DNA from 2 places in the Alteromonas sp. G4i35 genome. Region 2 is predicted to be linked to the other one. Evidence: predicted binding sites of a transcription regulator. Region 2 holds the regulator's gene; the other holds the start of a gene.
What was found. The regulator FliA, encoded in region 2, starts transcription of late flagellar genes. The targets are predictions, from matches to a motif close to CTAAAGNTNNNNNNNNNNNNGCCGATA.
Positions count from the first base shown of each region.

Region 1: a site for FliA is predicted at 2,874-2,900, ahead of ACFI6L_RS18395 (flagellar protein MotY). Genes of this name have one in related genera too.

Region 1 is NZ_JBHNZD010000034.1:24,591-32,288, forward strand. It holds gene gloA (lactoylglutathione lyase) at 101-496, shown strand; gene glpQ (glycerophosphodiester phosphodiesterase) at 630-1,826, shown strand; gene ACFI6L_RS18395 (flagellar protein MotY) at 1,864-2,736, opposite strand; gene rnt (ribonuclease T) at 3,078-3,713, shown strand; gene ACFI6L_RS18405 (peroxiredoxin) at 3,787-4,392, opposite strand; gene ACFI6L_RS18410 (bacterioferritin-associated ferredoxin) at 4,668-4,862, shown strand; gene ACFI6L_RS18415 (TonB-dependent receptor) at 5,124-7,698, opposite strand, start outside.
Region 2 is NZ_JBHNZD010000004.1:66,722-74,419, reverse strand. It holds gene ACFI6L_RS03265 (chemotaxis protein CheA) at 1-235, opposite strand, end outside; gene ACFI6L_RS03260 (protein phosphatase CheZ) at 248-1,003, opposite strand; gene cheY (chemotaxis response regulator CheY) at 1,038-1,421, opposite strand; gene ACFI6L_RS03250 (RNA polymerase sigma factor FliA) at 1,458-2,189, opposite strand; gene ACFI6L_RS03245 (MinD/ParA family protein) at 2,186-3,052, opposite strand; gene flhF (flagellar biosynthesis protein FlhF) at 3,058-4,467, opposite strand; gene flhA (flagellar biosynthesis protein FlhA) at 4,497-6,596, opposite strand; gene ACFI6L_RS03230 (L,D-transpeptidase family protein) at 6,839-7,698, shown strand, end outside.

The DNA of each region.
Region 1 (7,698 bases), on a different contig from region 2:
GTACTCATCGTATTTATGTGTACAAAAAGTAACGGCCAACACGCAATCACAGTGCAGTGTGCCATCGAGTAATTCCGATGGCTCAAAAAAGGAATCTCTTATGCGAATGCTTCACACCATGCTTCGAGTTGAAAACTTAGAGGCCTCTCTTCACTTTTATACCTCACTCATGGGCATGCGCCTTCTTCGCCAGTCTGAAAACAAAGAGTATGAATACACGCTAGCTTTCGTGGGATATGGCGATGAAACCGAGAGTACCGTCTTAGAACTTACCTACAACTGGGGCGACAACACCTACGATAAGGGTAACGCGTATGGTCATATTGCGATTGAGGTAGATGATATCTATCAGTTTTGTGAAAACTTAGAAACAAACGGCGCTGATGTATATCGTAAACCGGGGCCAGTAAAAGGCGGTTCCACAGTTATTGCTTTTGTTCGCGACCCCGATGGGTATGCAATAGAACTCATACAAAATAAATCCATTTCGCTATGAAATGGCTCAAAAACAAGAACTGAAGATGCAGCCAGCGTAGTCAAAGCGATTTGAACGCTTAAGTCGCCAAACTTTCAACTTAAAAACGTGCGGCTCTGGAAAAAACGATAAAAACCACATGGAGTGATACTACATGCTACGTAACCGCTTATTATTTTCGCAAAATGATAAAAACAAAAGCCAATCTAGAACAGCGATAAGTCGGAAGCCTCGAGCGGCGCACAATATAAGCTTGCGCAGTAAGCCAAAAGTAAAACTGGCCGCTATTCTGCCAGCGTTGTTTGTCGCTTTTACCGGTGCAGTTGCTGCTGGCAGTACGTTTTCCGTCATGGCTGCAAATAACGAGAGTGCGCAAACACACGCTGACACACAAGAAAATGTTGAAACGCACTTTACCGTGATAGCCCATCGCGGCGCGTCGGGCTATTTACCTGAGCATACCCTTGAAGCAGCTACCCTCGCCTTTTCTCTGGGCCCCGATTTTATTGAACAAGATGTTGTTATCACTAAAGACGACATACCCGTTGTGCTACACGACATCCACTTAGAAACGGTCACCAATATAGAAGATGTGTTTCCTGCACGCCACCGCGATGACGGACGCTATTACGCGCGTGATTTTACTCTTGAAGAACTGCGACAACTGCGGGTACACGAGCGCGCTAACAGTGACGGGAAGCAAGTTTTTAAAGATAGGTACCGCGGCACGCATGCTAATTTTAAAGTTGCCACGTTAAATGAACACTTTGAGCTAATCAGCGAGCTAAATCGCCAATTTGGAACATCTGTCGGCGTTTATCCTGAAGTAAAGTCCCCTGCCTTTCACATTAAAGAAGGCGTTGATGCCAGTAAAATCGTTGTAGATGCTTTAAATGCTTACGGGTTTGGTGGAGAGACCGGTAATAGCTACCTGCAATGCTTCGATTTTAACGAAGTTAAGCGCATTCGTGAAACCCTGGGCTATAAAGGCAAAGTTGTGATGCTGATCGGCGAAAACGACTGGGGCGAAAGCGACACAGATTATAACTGGCTGCGCACTCAGGAAGGCATGCAGCAGGTTGCGTTGTATACCGATGGCATAGGCCCTTGGTTAGGCCATTTACTCGATAATGAAGCGATGACTCAAGGAAAAATAGAAGCCGCGGCATGGATTGCCTACGCCCACGAAAATAACCTGACAATCCACCCCTACACCTACCGACATGATGCACTACCAGCAGGTTTGAGTTCAGAGCAAGTCTTGGAAGTTTTAGACAAGGTGGTAGGTGCTGACGGTGTTTTCACCGATCATTTAGTACCGGTATTAAGGTGGCGAGAAAAATTAAACTAACGCATTTTAAAGCGAGTGTAGGCGCGATAATTAGCGCCTAGGATTTTGAAAGTCGCACCACCACGCGTCTGTTTTGGGCGCGGCTTTCTCGCGTATCGTTTGGCGCAATATGGCGTTTCTCACCGTGGCCTGTTAACTGAATTCGATCTTCAGGTACACCTAGCGTAGTCAAATAGCTTTTTACTTCGTTAGCACGTCGAATAGACAACTGTTCATTATTATAGCGACCACCGTAGCTATCGGTGTAACCATCAAGAAGCACAAGCTCAAGCTCGCTGTCTTCTTTTAAGTATTCACCTATCATGGTTAAGCGCTTCTGCGAATATTTGGTTAGCTCTGTACTGTTGTTTTGATACGACAATACCGTGTAGGCAATGTCATCAAAACCGAAGGGCAATAAGTTCGATACACACTTCACAAATTCACGATACACACCAGAGAAGTTGCTAGCATTTAATGCCACACTAACTTGGTCGTATTTGTTATACCAGTCTTGGTAATAGATTGTGGGCCAAAAGCCTTTTTCTAATTCAGACAACATAGTCCAAGCCGCATCCTGCGGAAGGTCGCCATTGTACTGTTTACGAATAGACATGTCGGCAATGGTTTTAGGCGCAACGCCGGGCATCCATTTAGGTGGTACAGAATAAACAGCAGCCATATCAAATTTGCTTGGCAGCAAATACATGTCCAGTTCGAATTCCATATTAAGCTGCTTCGACGCTGAGCTCGTGAACATGGCTTCGCCATAACCGGGTAGTTCGTGGTTCAAGGTACACTGAAGTCGCGTGTCTTTGTCTATTCGCCAGTTGGAGCTTTCTATGGTTGCAGAATATTGCCGCATGGCAGCGTGGGAAGACAATGACCCCAGCATCCCCAATAAAGCGATATATTTTAATTTCGACACCATTTCGACACCATAACGAAAATCAGACTAACACAGGTAAAAGACAACACTACGTGCACAAATTACCGAACATAATGAATCAAATTAGCTCACACAAAAAGAAGAAATGTGCCTAATGATTTTTCCACGCTTAATTTGATTATCGTCCAAATTGTAGAAAAGTTTAGCGTTTAATACCATTCGCGTTTTGTACTTTTGCTAGACCCCTGATTTAACAGTTTATAAATTGCAACTGGCAACTCGAGAGTATCCTTGCGATAATTCTTTTACGCAATATGCTTCGCAGGTTGGTACGCATTTTAGTCACCAACCAATTAACGCAATCGAGTCTTACAAGAGTGTTTATGTCTGCCAACCCGCCCCTTCTCTCCCAGCGCTTTCGAGGTTACTTTCCCGTTGTTATCGACGTTGAAACAGCCGGATTTAATGCAGGCACTGACGCCCTGTTAGAATTAGCCGCGGTAACGGTGAAAATGGATGAAAACGGTATACTTCATCCTGATCAAACTTTTCATTATCACATTGACCCCTTTGAGGGCGCTAACCTAGAGCCAGCAGCCTTAGAATTTAATGGCATCGACCCTAATTGTGCATTGCGAGGGGCTATTGAAGAAAGCGAAGCCATGAAGGACTTATGTAAAGGCATCCGCAAGGCGCAAAAAAATGCAGACTGCCAACGTTCAGTTATTGTTGCTCACAATGCAACGTTCGATCAGAGTTTCGTCAATGCCGCGATAGAACGCTGCAATATAAAACGCACGCCGTTCCATCCGTTTGTTTCATTTGACACCACCAGCCTTGCTGGATTGGCCTTAGGCCAAACGGTTTTGGTAAAAGCATGCCGTGCAGCGGGGATCGCATTTGACCAAAGTGAAGCGCACAGTGCGCTGTATGACGCCCAAAAGACCACCGAGCTATTTTGCTATATGGTAAATCGCTATAAAGCGCTCGGCGGATGGCCTGTAGAAAATAAAGAGTAGTTTTATTCAAACTGATATAAACAAAAACAGCGCCAAAAGGCGCTGTTTTTTTATAATCTTTAAACAGTTTAGCTTATAGCTTGTCTGCTTCTTCAGATAGGTACTTAGCAACACCTTCAGGCGACGCATCCATACCAGCTTTACCTTCAGTCCAACCCGCTGGGCAAACTTCACCATGCTCTTGGTGGAATGCTAGTGCATCAACCATGCGCAGCATTTCATCAACGTTACGGCCAAGTGGAAGGTCATTGATTACCTGATGACGTACCATACCTTCTTCGTCGATTAGGAATGAACCACGGAACGCAACGCCATCTTCTGGGTGCTCAACATCGTATGCCTGGCAGATGTCGTGCTTAACGTCAGCAACAAGGGTGTACTTAACCGGACCAATACCACCTTGATTTACCGGAGTGTTTCTCCACGCATTGTGTGAGAACTGAGAGTCGATTGAAACACCGATCACTTCAACACCACGCTTTTTGAACTCGTCGAAACGCTTGTCAAAGGCGATAAGCTCTGACGGGCAAACAAACGTAAAATCTAGTGGGTAGAAGAATACAACAGCTTTCTTGCCCTTGATTGCTTCACTTAGTGTGAAAGTGTCAACAATTTCACCACTACCAAGTACCGCTGCTGCAGTAAAGTCAGGTGCTGGACGGCCAACTAATACACTCATGAGTCTCTCCATTTATATTTGGATTGTAATAATAGAAGTGATTACGTTGCGTAACCACTTTGATAAGAAATTTCCTTCAAAGAAAATAGGTACGAATATGGAAATAACAATATTAAACAACGAGTTTTTTTACTGATCATACCAATAACCGCTTAACATCACCCCACACTGTTCAGTCTTTCTTCAATTACCTTGTATTAAATTTGTCATTATCCACTTGCTAAAGCAAAGAATAACAATTATTATCATTTACAGATTCATTTGGAGTACGTTTAATGTTTGTTTGCATGTGCTATGGGGTAACTGATAAAAGCATTCGCGCAGCGGTTGAAGAAAACGGTGTGGGAAATATGCGAGAGTTACGTCAACATTTAGAGCTTGGCTCACAATGCGGTAAGTGCATCAACATGGCGCAACAGATCATTGACCAAACTATCGTCGATGAGTCCCTATTCAAAGACGTTGGCTAGGCAATTAGCCAACCCGCGTATTCTTAAAACGCAACGTCATCGCTCTTAGCATCCTTGGCTAGACTTTAAATACCATATTTATTATCACGATTATTCCTTTAAGTGACCTAAGTCATATTCTAGTTTAATTACCTAAGTAACATTCACATCGTCACCTAAAACGATAGGTTGTTGTCCTTTCAAACTCAGAGCTAGGCTCATTTTCTTACTCTCAATGAGTGCAGCGCGCCATTTAACTACGTAGCTTTGCTGAAGCATGCCCTAGTTAAAGGTGTACTCAATGCCTGCATAGTAGAAAGCCCCATTGATACCGCTAGGCGATGTAGGTGGGTAGAGTGCGCCAACTTCACCTTGAAAAGGATTTTCATTAGGCAGCGAGTCAAACAGATTTTGGGCGCCGAGGGTAACTTGTGTTTGAGGCAGTACTTTCCATGCAACTTGGGCATCGAATGTGGTTAACGCATTGCCGTATATGTCCATGCCTGCGGACGCATCAAGATGGTCTTCATAAAACTCACCGTAATAGTTAAGCCGCCAAGTAAATGCCCAATTTCCTTTCGATTGCTCCAGCGTGATACTGCCTCGATGAGCAGGCAAGTTATCTTCCAGCATGCGAATTCTTGCCTGTGTTAGATTAGGTAGAAGCCGTATTTCGTCCCCCACTTGCGCAGGATAAAGTGTAACCCGCTCTACTTGTGTGTCTGTCCAGTTGAAGGCAAGAAGTAAAGAATTTGACCAATCAGCTAGCGCAAAATTGTAGTTAACAACTAAATCAACACCCTGAGTTTTTGTGTCAAAGTCATTAGTAAAATACTTTGCAGCATTATATTTCGCCGCATCTGGACGCCCTTGGGCAATAAGCGCACTAATGTCGTCGTCGGTTAACGGAATTGCAGATGTCGTACTAATACGATCAGAAAGGCGAATATTGAAATAGTCGAGCGTTGCAAAAAAGTTCTCGCTTGCCTGCATAACTAGCCCAAGGCTAAAGTTCACCGATTCTTCAGGCGTCAGTGGAGTTGCGCCTAGTTGCAGTGAGATAAGATCAGTTGGAGGCAGCGTTGCTTGGTCTTCCAAACCGTTAACACCGTAGGCGGTAGTTACGTTGATAACATTACTCTGCCCTACTGTTGGCGCCTTAAAACCGGTGTTTACAGATCCGCGTAATGCAAAAATATCATTTAGTTTATAGCGAGTACTCAATTTCCCATCGAATGTCGAGCCGAAATCACTGAAATGCTCTACACGAGTGGCCACGCCAAACTGCCATGCTTCGGTAACATAAAATTCCAAATCGGCGTACACAGCCCAATTGCTTCTGCTCCAGTGCCCAGCACTTTGAGGCTGATACCCCGGAAAACCGTTGGAACCGATGGAAAAGCCTTGGTTCAACCCAAGTGGCGGCTCTAGAGCGAAAGGGCCTGCAATATATGACGCTTCATCGCCGGACTTTTGAAAATAGGTTTCTTTGCGCCATTCTAAGCCCACGGCAATGCTAACCGGATCGTCGAAAATAGTTTGAATGAGTTTGTTAAAATCTAAGTTAAGCGTTCGCTCTACTTGCGACACACCACCGGGCGAAAACGACGTTGGCGTTTGTGGCCCTAACGATGGATTAACCGTATTGGAGATGGTGTACTCAATGTCACTGTAGCCCAATGTCGCACTGGCATCCATCGCCCAGCCATTAGGTAACTCATGTTTAACGCCCATCGCAACAGAAGCATCCGTTATCGTGCCCCCAAATTTTGGTGTGAAACCGCCAGGGAACCACTCGTTGAAAGCAAAACAGTTGGCACCAAGCGCCGTTGTGTTATCTGCAATAAGTTGATACGAGGGGTCCAGCAATACACTATTGCTGGACAAGGTTATAGAAGGGCAAGCAATTCCACTTTCCAGCCCGTCGAGATCGGCTACAATCAAACGACTTTCCCCTGTATTTGGGTCGGTACGGCTGAACACCCCTTCTCGGGTTTGCGGATTTCGAAAGTAAAAACCACCGTTTATTTCTCTTCTTGCTGCAGTGGCAAAGCTGTAAAATTGTGATTTAGACGAAATGTCTGCGCCTGCATTTAGCGCAAGTTTAATATCTTCGTTAACATCAAGCGCTCCCCATACTTGGGACGGTGACGCGATGAACACATTCCCTTGGTCAATCAAGTTCTGCGCATCAACCCGCTGTACAGAGCGCGACGTGCCATTTTGCTGACGATACTCTGCCGTTGCATTTAAAAAGCCGTTTTCTCCAATAGCAAAGCCCTTATTCAACTGCACTTGAAACAGTTCGCCGTCGCCTTCACTGTATCCGCCAACCTTCAGCGCAACATGCCCTCCTTCACGAGCATCCTTAAGTACGAAGTTAATCACGCCTGCAATGGCGTCTGAGCCATACTGGGCTGCTGCACCATCTCGCAATACTTCGACTTGCTTTAACGCATAGGCAGGAATAACCGATATATCAGGCCCTTGTGCACCGTCAGATAAACCTCCGCCTAAAAACGTGATTACCGCAGAGCGATGGCGTCGCTTTCCGTTAAGCAACAAAAGCGTGTGATCCGAGGACATTCCTCTAAGGTTCGCCGGCCTTACCAGGCTACTGGCATCATTGATGGGCTGATCGTTTACGTTCAACGAAGGAACCATCACGCTTAACATAGAAAGCACGTCTGAATTTCCCTGTGAGTTGAGGGTTTCAGAACCAATCACATCCAAAGGAACTGGTGAGTCAACAGCACTTCGAGGCGAGTTACGAGTACCGACGACCGCAATTTTTTCAAGTCCATTGCCTCCCTCGTCTGTTTTCTTTTCGGTATCTTGTGGCTGTGTTTCCTTCGCC
Region 2 (7,698 bases):
TACGCATTACGTCAAAGACGTTTTCCGCACCGTGACAAATTTCTACTAACTCGGTAAGAGACAGGAACCCTGCTCCCCCTTTAACTGTGTGATAACCACGGAAAATTGCATTCAGCAAATCCGCATCTTCAGGATTGTTCTCAAGATCAACGAGCTGTTCTTGTAATTGTTCAAGTATCTCTCCAGCCTCAACTAGAAAGTCCTGTAATATATCCTCGTCAACATCAAACGACATGCGCCCGCTCCCCTAAAAACCTAAGCTAGACAGAAGATCATCTACATCATCTTGGCCTGACACGACGTCGTCGCGCTTATCGGCATCAATGATAGGGCCTTCTGCCTCTACACCATCAACCTTATCGGCCTTAACGCTAGATGGTTTAGTTTGTTCTGCACCGTCGCGTTCACCAAACATGGTAAGCATGTTAACTAAGCTGTCTTCCACTTCTTTAACCAAGTCGATAACGCGGCGAATAACCTGACCAGTTAAGTCTTGATAACCTTGAGCCATCAATACTTCTGTAAGTAACTGTGTAAGTTTAGCTGACTGTGCCGAACCTTCTTCCAACAATTCGTCTAAGTCTGCGCATAAAGCCTTGAATTCACCCAACTCTATTTGGCGATTCATCAGCTTCTTCCACTCAGGCATAACCTTTTCGATGCGCGCCGACAGCATTTCAGCTATAGGCATGCTCGCTTCAACGGCATCCATAGTAGTATTAGCAGCTTTTTCAGTTTCTTCAATTACGTAGGTTAGGCGGGATTGTGCATCGGGAATATCATCGGTCGCGAGATTTTTAATGCGGTCGTCTATTTGGAAATTATTCAGCGCGTCATGGAGCTGACGCGTCAGTTTCCCTACTTCGGCAAATAACTCAACGTTTTCTTTCATTGAGGCCGCTTCTAATAGGGCATTGGCTGAAGCGTTGTCACCCTCTTCAAGGTAGGTGACAAGCTGTTTTGCTTCTTCCAACGAAATTGGAACGTTTACATTCGTTGACATCCAGTAAACCTCATTTCTCTGGTGAGCGTCTGGATCAACCTAAACGTTCGAATATTTTATCTAATTTTTCTTTAAGTGTTGCTGCAGTGAACGGCTTAACAACGTAGCCATTAACACCTGCTTGCGCGGCGGCAACAATTTGCTCTTTCTTCGCTTCAGCAGTAACCATAAGTACTGGTAGGTGCTTGAGCTTGTCATCGGCTCTAATCGCGCGAAGCAAGTCAATACCCTGCATTCCAGGCATGTTCCAATCGGTAACTACGAAATCGAAATCACCTTGCTGCAACATAGGCAATGCAGTACTTCCGTCATCCGCTTCCTGGATGTTGGAAAAACCCAAATCTTTAAGTAGGTTTTTGATGATACGTCTCATGGTAGAAAAATCATCGACCACGAGAATTTTCATGCTTTTGTCCAAAATAGCCTCCAGTGAGGGGTTAATTGTTATTAATTTCTATTCTTCGTCAGCTTGCCACGACTTCATTCGTGATTTGAGTTTTAACATGGCCTGACTGTGAATTTGACTGACTCTCGATTCACTTACATCAAGAACCTCACCAATTTCTCTTAGGTTCAGCTCTTCATCATAATACAGCGAAAGTACAATCGCTTCTCTTTCAGGTAATGTCGTAATTGCATGGGCAAGCGCTTTTTGGAAAGCGCCTTGCATCAAATCTTCCAGTGGTGCGTCGCTACCTCGATTTTGCTCTGTCGAAATAACATCTTCTGACACACCTAAATCTTCAATACCTACCAGCTTTCCGGCATTTACTTCATTAAGCATTTGGTGATAGTCCTGCAAGCTTACATTAAGCTTATCAGCAATATCAGAATCTCTAGCATCGCGGCCTGTTTCGCTTTCTACTTGCGAAATTGCTTCAGTGATCGCTCGGCCATTTCGATGAACTGAACGCGGTGTCCAATCCCCTTTGCGAATTTCATCTAGCATAGCACCGCGAATGCGAATGCCGGCAAACGTTTCAAAGCTGGCTCCTTTTGAACCATCAAAGTTTCGCGCGGCTTCTAATAATCCAATCATGCCTGATTGAATTAAATCGTCTACAAGAACACTAGCCGGCAATCGCGCTATCAAGTGATGCGCTATACGCTTAACCAATGGCGCATGTCTTTCGACTAACTGCGCTTTATCGGTTTGTTGTTGATAAGCGGCTGCCTTGCTGTTCAACGCTGACTTCCTACGGCTTTTTCTGCAACTAATTGTTCAATGAAAAACTCTAAATGGCCACCTGGCTGCGCTGGAATAGGCCATGTTAAGGCTTTACTCGCCAACTGTGTTATTGCAACGGCTGCCGGTGAACCTGGGTAAGCATCGACAATGGCTGTTTGTTTACGCACTGCTTTACGAATGTTCTCGTCAAACGGTACTGTCGCCACTAATTCTAGTGCAACATCTAAAAAACGCCCTGTCACTTTGCTTAATTTACTAAATAGCTCTTGGCCTTCTCGCACGTCGCGCACCATATTAGCCACAACTTTGAAGCGGAAAACACCGTGCTCTCTATTCAGAATTTTTATCAATGCATACGCATCTGTCAATGAAGTAGGCTCGTCACACACAACGACCATGATGTCTTGTGAGGCTTTTGAAAAGCTCAACACCATGTCTGAAATACCTGCCGCTGTATCAACGATAAGCACGTCAATTTGCGAGCGCAGCTCACTAAAGGCACGAATTAGGCCAGCGTGTTGCGTTGGCGACAATTCTGCCATCGACTGCGTGCCTGATGTGGCAGGGGCAATCTTTATTCCGTGCGGACCGGTCACTAATACTTCATCAAGTGTACATTCGCCGGAAAGCACGTGGGATAAGTTTTTCTCAACACGCAAACCTAACATAACGTCTACGTTAGCAAGACCGAGGTCCGCATCGAGAACCATTACACGTTTACCTTGCTTCGCCATGGCGATAGCGGTGTTCAATGTAATGTTTGTTTTACCTACGCCACCTTTGCCACCGGTGACGGCGATTACTTTGATTAACCGTGATTGCTTCATTTTTCTTAAGCTACTCGCTTGGTCGTCAATCATACTGCTTATGCTGTTTTAATTGCGTTGTTACCACTAGTATGATTCAAACCGTACTTTTTATAAAGCTTTGCAGCAGCGGAAACCAAAGATTTCGCTTCTGCAATCTTAATGTCTTCAGGTACTTTTTGACCATCGGTGACATAACTAACCGGTAATTGGTATTCAACCGCTGCACTAAGCACCTCTCCTAAAGAGTAGCACTCATCTAACTTTGTGAAAATACAGCCACTTAGTTCAATATCATCATACGCTTGAATGATTCTCTGCAACGCAGGATATTGCGTATTTGCTTGCGCTACCAAATATTTTTTAACATTTGGCATTTGTCCGTTATCAAACTGCTTAATTTGTTTAATTAATCGACTATCTCTTTGACTAAATCCAGCCGTATCAATCAATACTAGTCGCTTATGACGAAGTTGGAATAATAAATCCGCAAGTTCTTCACTAGTCTGCGCTTTTCTCACCGTGCAGCCAATAATCTTTCCGTATGTCGCTAGCTGCTCATAGGCGGCAATTCTATACGTATCGATGGTAATCATCGCAACCGACTCTGCACCGTATTTCTGCGCATAGCGGGCAGCAAGTTTCGCAACGGTAGTTGTTTTACCGGTACCTGTTGGTCCTACTAATGCAACAGCACCTTGTGCGCTAAGTATATCGTTTCCTGTCACATTTATGCGATTAGCCAATAGGTTAAGAAGATATACCCATGCATCTCGTTCGTTGTAATGTGACGGCGTATAGCTAATAAGCTGTTTCGCTAACGCGTTGCTTAACCCCATATCGGTTAAACGGGTGATTAGATATTGATGAACAGGTTTTTGACGTTTGTTCTTAGCTTCCATCAAGTCGGCCACTTGATATTGCAATACATCGCGAAGAGACGCTAGCTCTTCCTTGATTTGCGCAAGCTCCGCTGACTGCGTCACAGAGGTATCATCCATACTTGACGCTTGATGCTCTGGGAAAGCGTTCTGACGAACTGGTTCATGAGAAGACTGCTGGGCTTCTACGTCGTCAATAAAGGCTTCTGAGAAGTCTAAGTGCGAAGCAATTTCATTGGCGTGCTTAGCATTCGCTGTCATTGGTTGGTTAGGTTGCGCAGGACTCGCCACGCCATTATTTCCACCGTGCTGCTTTTCTAGCAGTGCTTTAAGGCTATCAGGACCGTCGTCACCAATGATTTCGCTCAAGCTAGGCACTGCCTTTTGACCGGGTGTTTTTGCAGCGGCTTGTGGAGACGCTTTCGGCGTAAGCAACTTCGCTTCAGGCTCTTTGTCGTAGGCTGCGACAAGCTCAATACCGTCAGCAACTTTGCGATTTGACATGATCACAGCGTCACTGCCCAATTCAGCTTTAACTTGGCTTAACGCCTCACGCATATCTTTGCCGAAGAAACGTCTAATTTTCATTGCAACCTCTCCAATCACCCAGTGTCAGATTATTGACCGACCGAACTGACTATTTTTATTTGTTTGTCGTCAGGCACTTCTTGGTAAGACAGAACATGAAGCCCAACAACCGAATATTTTAAGAAGCGAGACAGAACGGGTCGTAGCATGCCTGAGGTAAGGAGTACTGCAGGCTCTCCTTCTAACTCTTGCTGCTGACTGGCTTGCTGCAATGATTTTTGCAGCTTGTCTGCCAGACCTGGTTCTATGCCAGCGCCATCTTCGCCACCTGCTTGAAGTGACTGGTGCAACATCTGTTCCAACTCTGGCGCCAAGGTTATGACAGGTATCTCTTTTGCACCTTGAGTAATTTCTTGGACAATTAAACGTTTAAGGGCAATACGCACTGCAGACACTAAAACATCGGGGTCTTGGCTGCGCGTGCCGTACTCACTGAGTGTTTGCACGATTGTACGCATATCGCGAATAGGCACGCCTTCAAACAATAAGGTTTGCAGTACTTTCACGACGGTGCTTAGCGGAAGAATGTCTGGTACTAATCCTTCAACCAGTTTCGGATGCTGCTTGGCAAGCATATCAAGAAGTTGTTGCGCTTCCTCGTGCCCTAATAATTGATATGCATTGTTAGAGAGTAATTGGCTTAAATGGGTCGCTACAACGGTCGCAGCGTCTACTACTGTGTACCCAAGGGTTTGAGCATGCTCCCGTTTATTGGGCTTAATCCATACTGCGTCTAAGCCGAACGCGGGGTCTTTAGTGGCACGCCCTTCTAATTTACCGAACACTTGCCCTGGATTAATAGCAAGTTCCTCATCGTGACTGATGATGGAGTCCCCAATCGTTACGCCTAGCATAGCGATGGTGTAAGTGTTGGGCTCTAAATCCAAGTTATCGCGAATGTGGACAGGCGGAATAAGGAAACCCAGCTCTTGCGATAGTTTCTTACGTACGCCTTTAATGCGCGTCAACAACTCGCCACCTTGGGATTTATCGACAAGAGGAATTAAGCGATAGCCCACTTCCAATCCGATGGTATCTACCTGCTGAACATCATCCCAGCCAAGCTCTTTCACTTCAGGCGCAACCGATTCATCTTTTACCACATTGTCTGGCACTTTGGGCTCTGCGGCCTTTCTCTTTTCTTGAACCGACTGCCAGTAAGCAAAGCCTGCAATCAAGAATGAGAACCCTAAGAATGCGATATGAGGCATCCCAGGAATGATACCCATCACAAATAGAACGCCCGAGGCTATATAAAGAGCTTGATTATTACCAAGCTGACCGCGGATTTCTTTGCCCATTTCCTGAGTCTCGTTTTCACGAGTAACGATAATGGCTGTAGCGACCGAAAGTAACAATGAAGGAATTTGCGCCACCAAACCATCACCGATGGTCAATATGGTGTAGATTTCTATAGCGTTACCGAATGAAAGCCCGTGCTGAATCATGCCAATAAAAAGACCACCAACAATATTAATCAGCATGATGAAAAGGCCTGCGACCGCATCACCCTTTACAAATTTTGACGCACCGTCCATCGACCCGTAAAAATCCGCTTCTGCGGTAATCTCTTCACGGCGTTTACGTGCTTGATCTTGATCTATATACCCTGCATTTAAATCAGCATCTATGGCCATTTGCTTACCGGGCATAGCATCTAACGTAAAGCGTGCGCTTACTTCTGAAATACGTCCTGCGCCTGCGGTTACAACTTTGAAGTTGATAATAAGAAGGATGGCGAAAACAACAATACCTACGGCGTAGTTACCACCAATCACGACCTCACCGAAGGCTTCGATAACTTTACCTGCTGCATCGCCGCCTTCATGCCCGTAAAGTAAAACAACGCGAGTAGAAGCCACGTTAAGCGCTAATCTCAAAACGGTAGCGATAAGTAACACCAAGGGGAAAATGCCGAAATCTACTGGACGCTGGGTAAGTACAGCCACCAAGATAATGACTAGCGACAACGCAATATTAAAGCTAAACAGCACGTCCAGTAAGAATGGCGGCATAGGCAATATAACCATGCCCATAATTGCCAAAAGGACGATGGGTGCGCCTAAACCACTGGTAAAATTTTGCAGCTGATTTTTATCGAATCGCTGAAGATAACCGGATAACTGCATGGCTTGGTGTCTCTCTATCAGAAAATTGACGCTTTATGTGAATCTTCTAGTGAGTTTTCAACTAACGTGCCAGCTTTGTGTTTTACGCAAAAGTTAACTAAATCTGAGCTGTAATCATGCGTGATTACTGTCTACAGTGACTTGTATAGAGCGATTAAGATTTTGTATCCGAGGGACATACGAACAGTTTATAATTACGTCACTATTCCTAGGGCCTACTCTTCGTTTTAAAAGGATTATTCATGGTAGTACTACAAAACCGTGTTGCAACGTTTTGTTGGGTCAGCCTTGTCATCATGCTGACTTTTAGTCATGTAGCTCATGCATCTAAACAACCTAACTTACGACAGCGCGTGGAGAATTTGCTAGTTGATTCAGTGGAGATATACGGTTCACAAAATAGTAACCCATCTCGTGTGCACAATAGAGTTTTGGTAAGCGAGGTCTACACTCAACAGGGCTATCAGCTTATATGGTTTGGTACTAGTGATGCTGAAAACCGTCTTCAGGAACTCCTCCATGAAATTGCTGATTCAGAGTTACATGGCTTCTCGCCCGAGTATTACCACGCATCAATGCTCGAAAGTCGCGACGCCAATACAGCACTCTTAGATGTATTAGCAACCGATGCCTTCATCAGTCAAACTCTGCATCGATTAAATGGGCTTGTTAGCCCCGCCAATGCAGATTCGCAGTGGTTCCTTAAGCAAAGAGAAGCGGATCCTGTGGCATCGCTAAATCACGCATTAACTAACGGTGTTTCTGCAACATTGCGGGCCATGTGGCCTACTCACCACGAATACCAGTTACTGCTGGATAAGAAACGAAGCCTACTGTCAGCTGTATCTACAGTTACCACACAAATTCCAGTTGGCCCAACACTTAAGCTGAACTCAACGAGCGAAAGAGTTGTGTTGCTGAAGTCTCGTCTTTTAGGGCCAGGCACCTATTCAGAGTTATTCGATAAAGATTTACTGGACGCGGTTAAGCAGTTTCAAATGTCTGCGGGCTTAGAGCCAGATGGTATTGTGGGAAGTTCCACTTTAGAAGCATTAAATGCTACCACGTTTTCTTGGTTAGAAAGAATTGATGCAAACTTAGA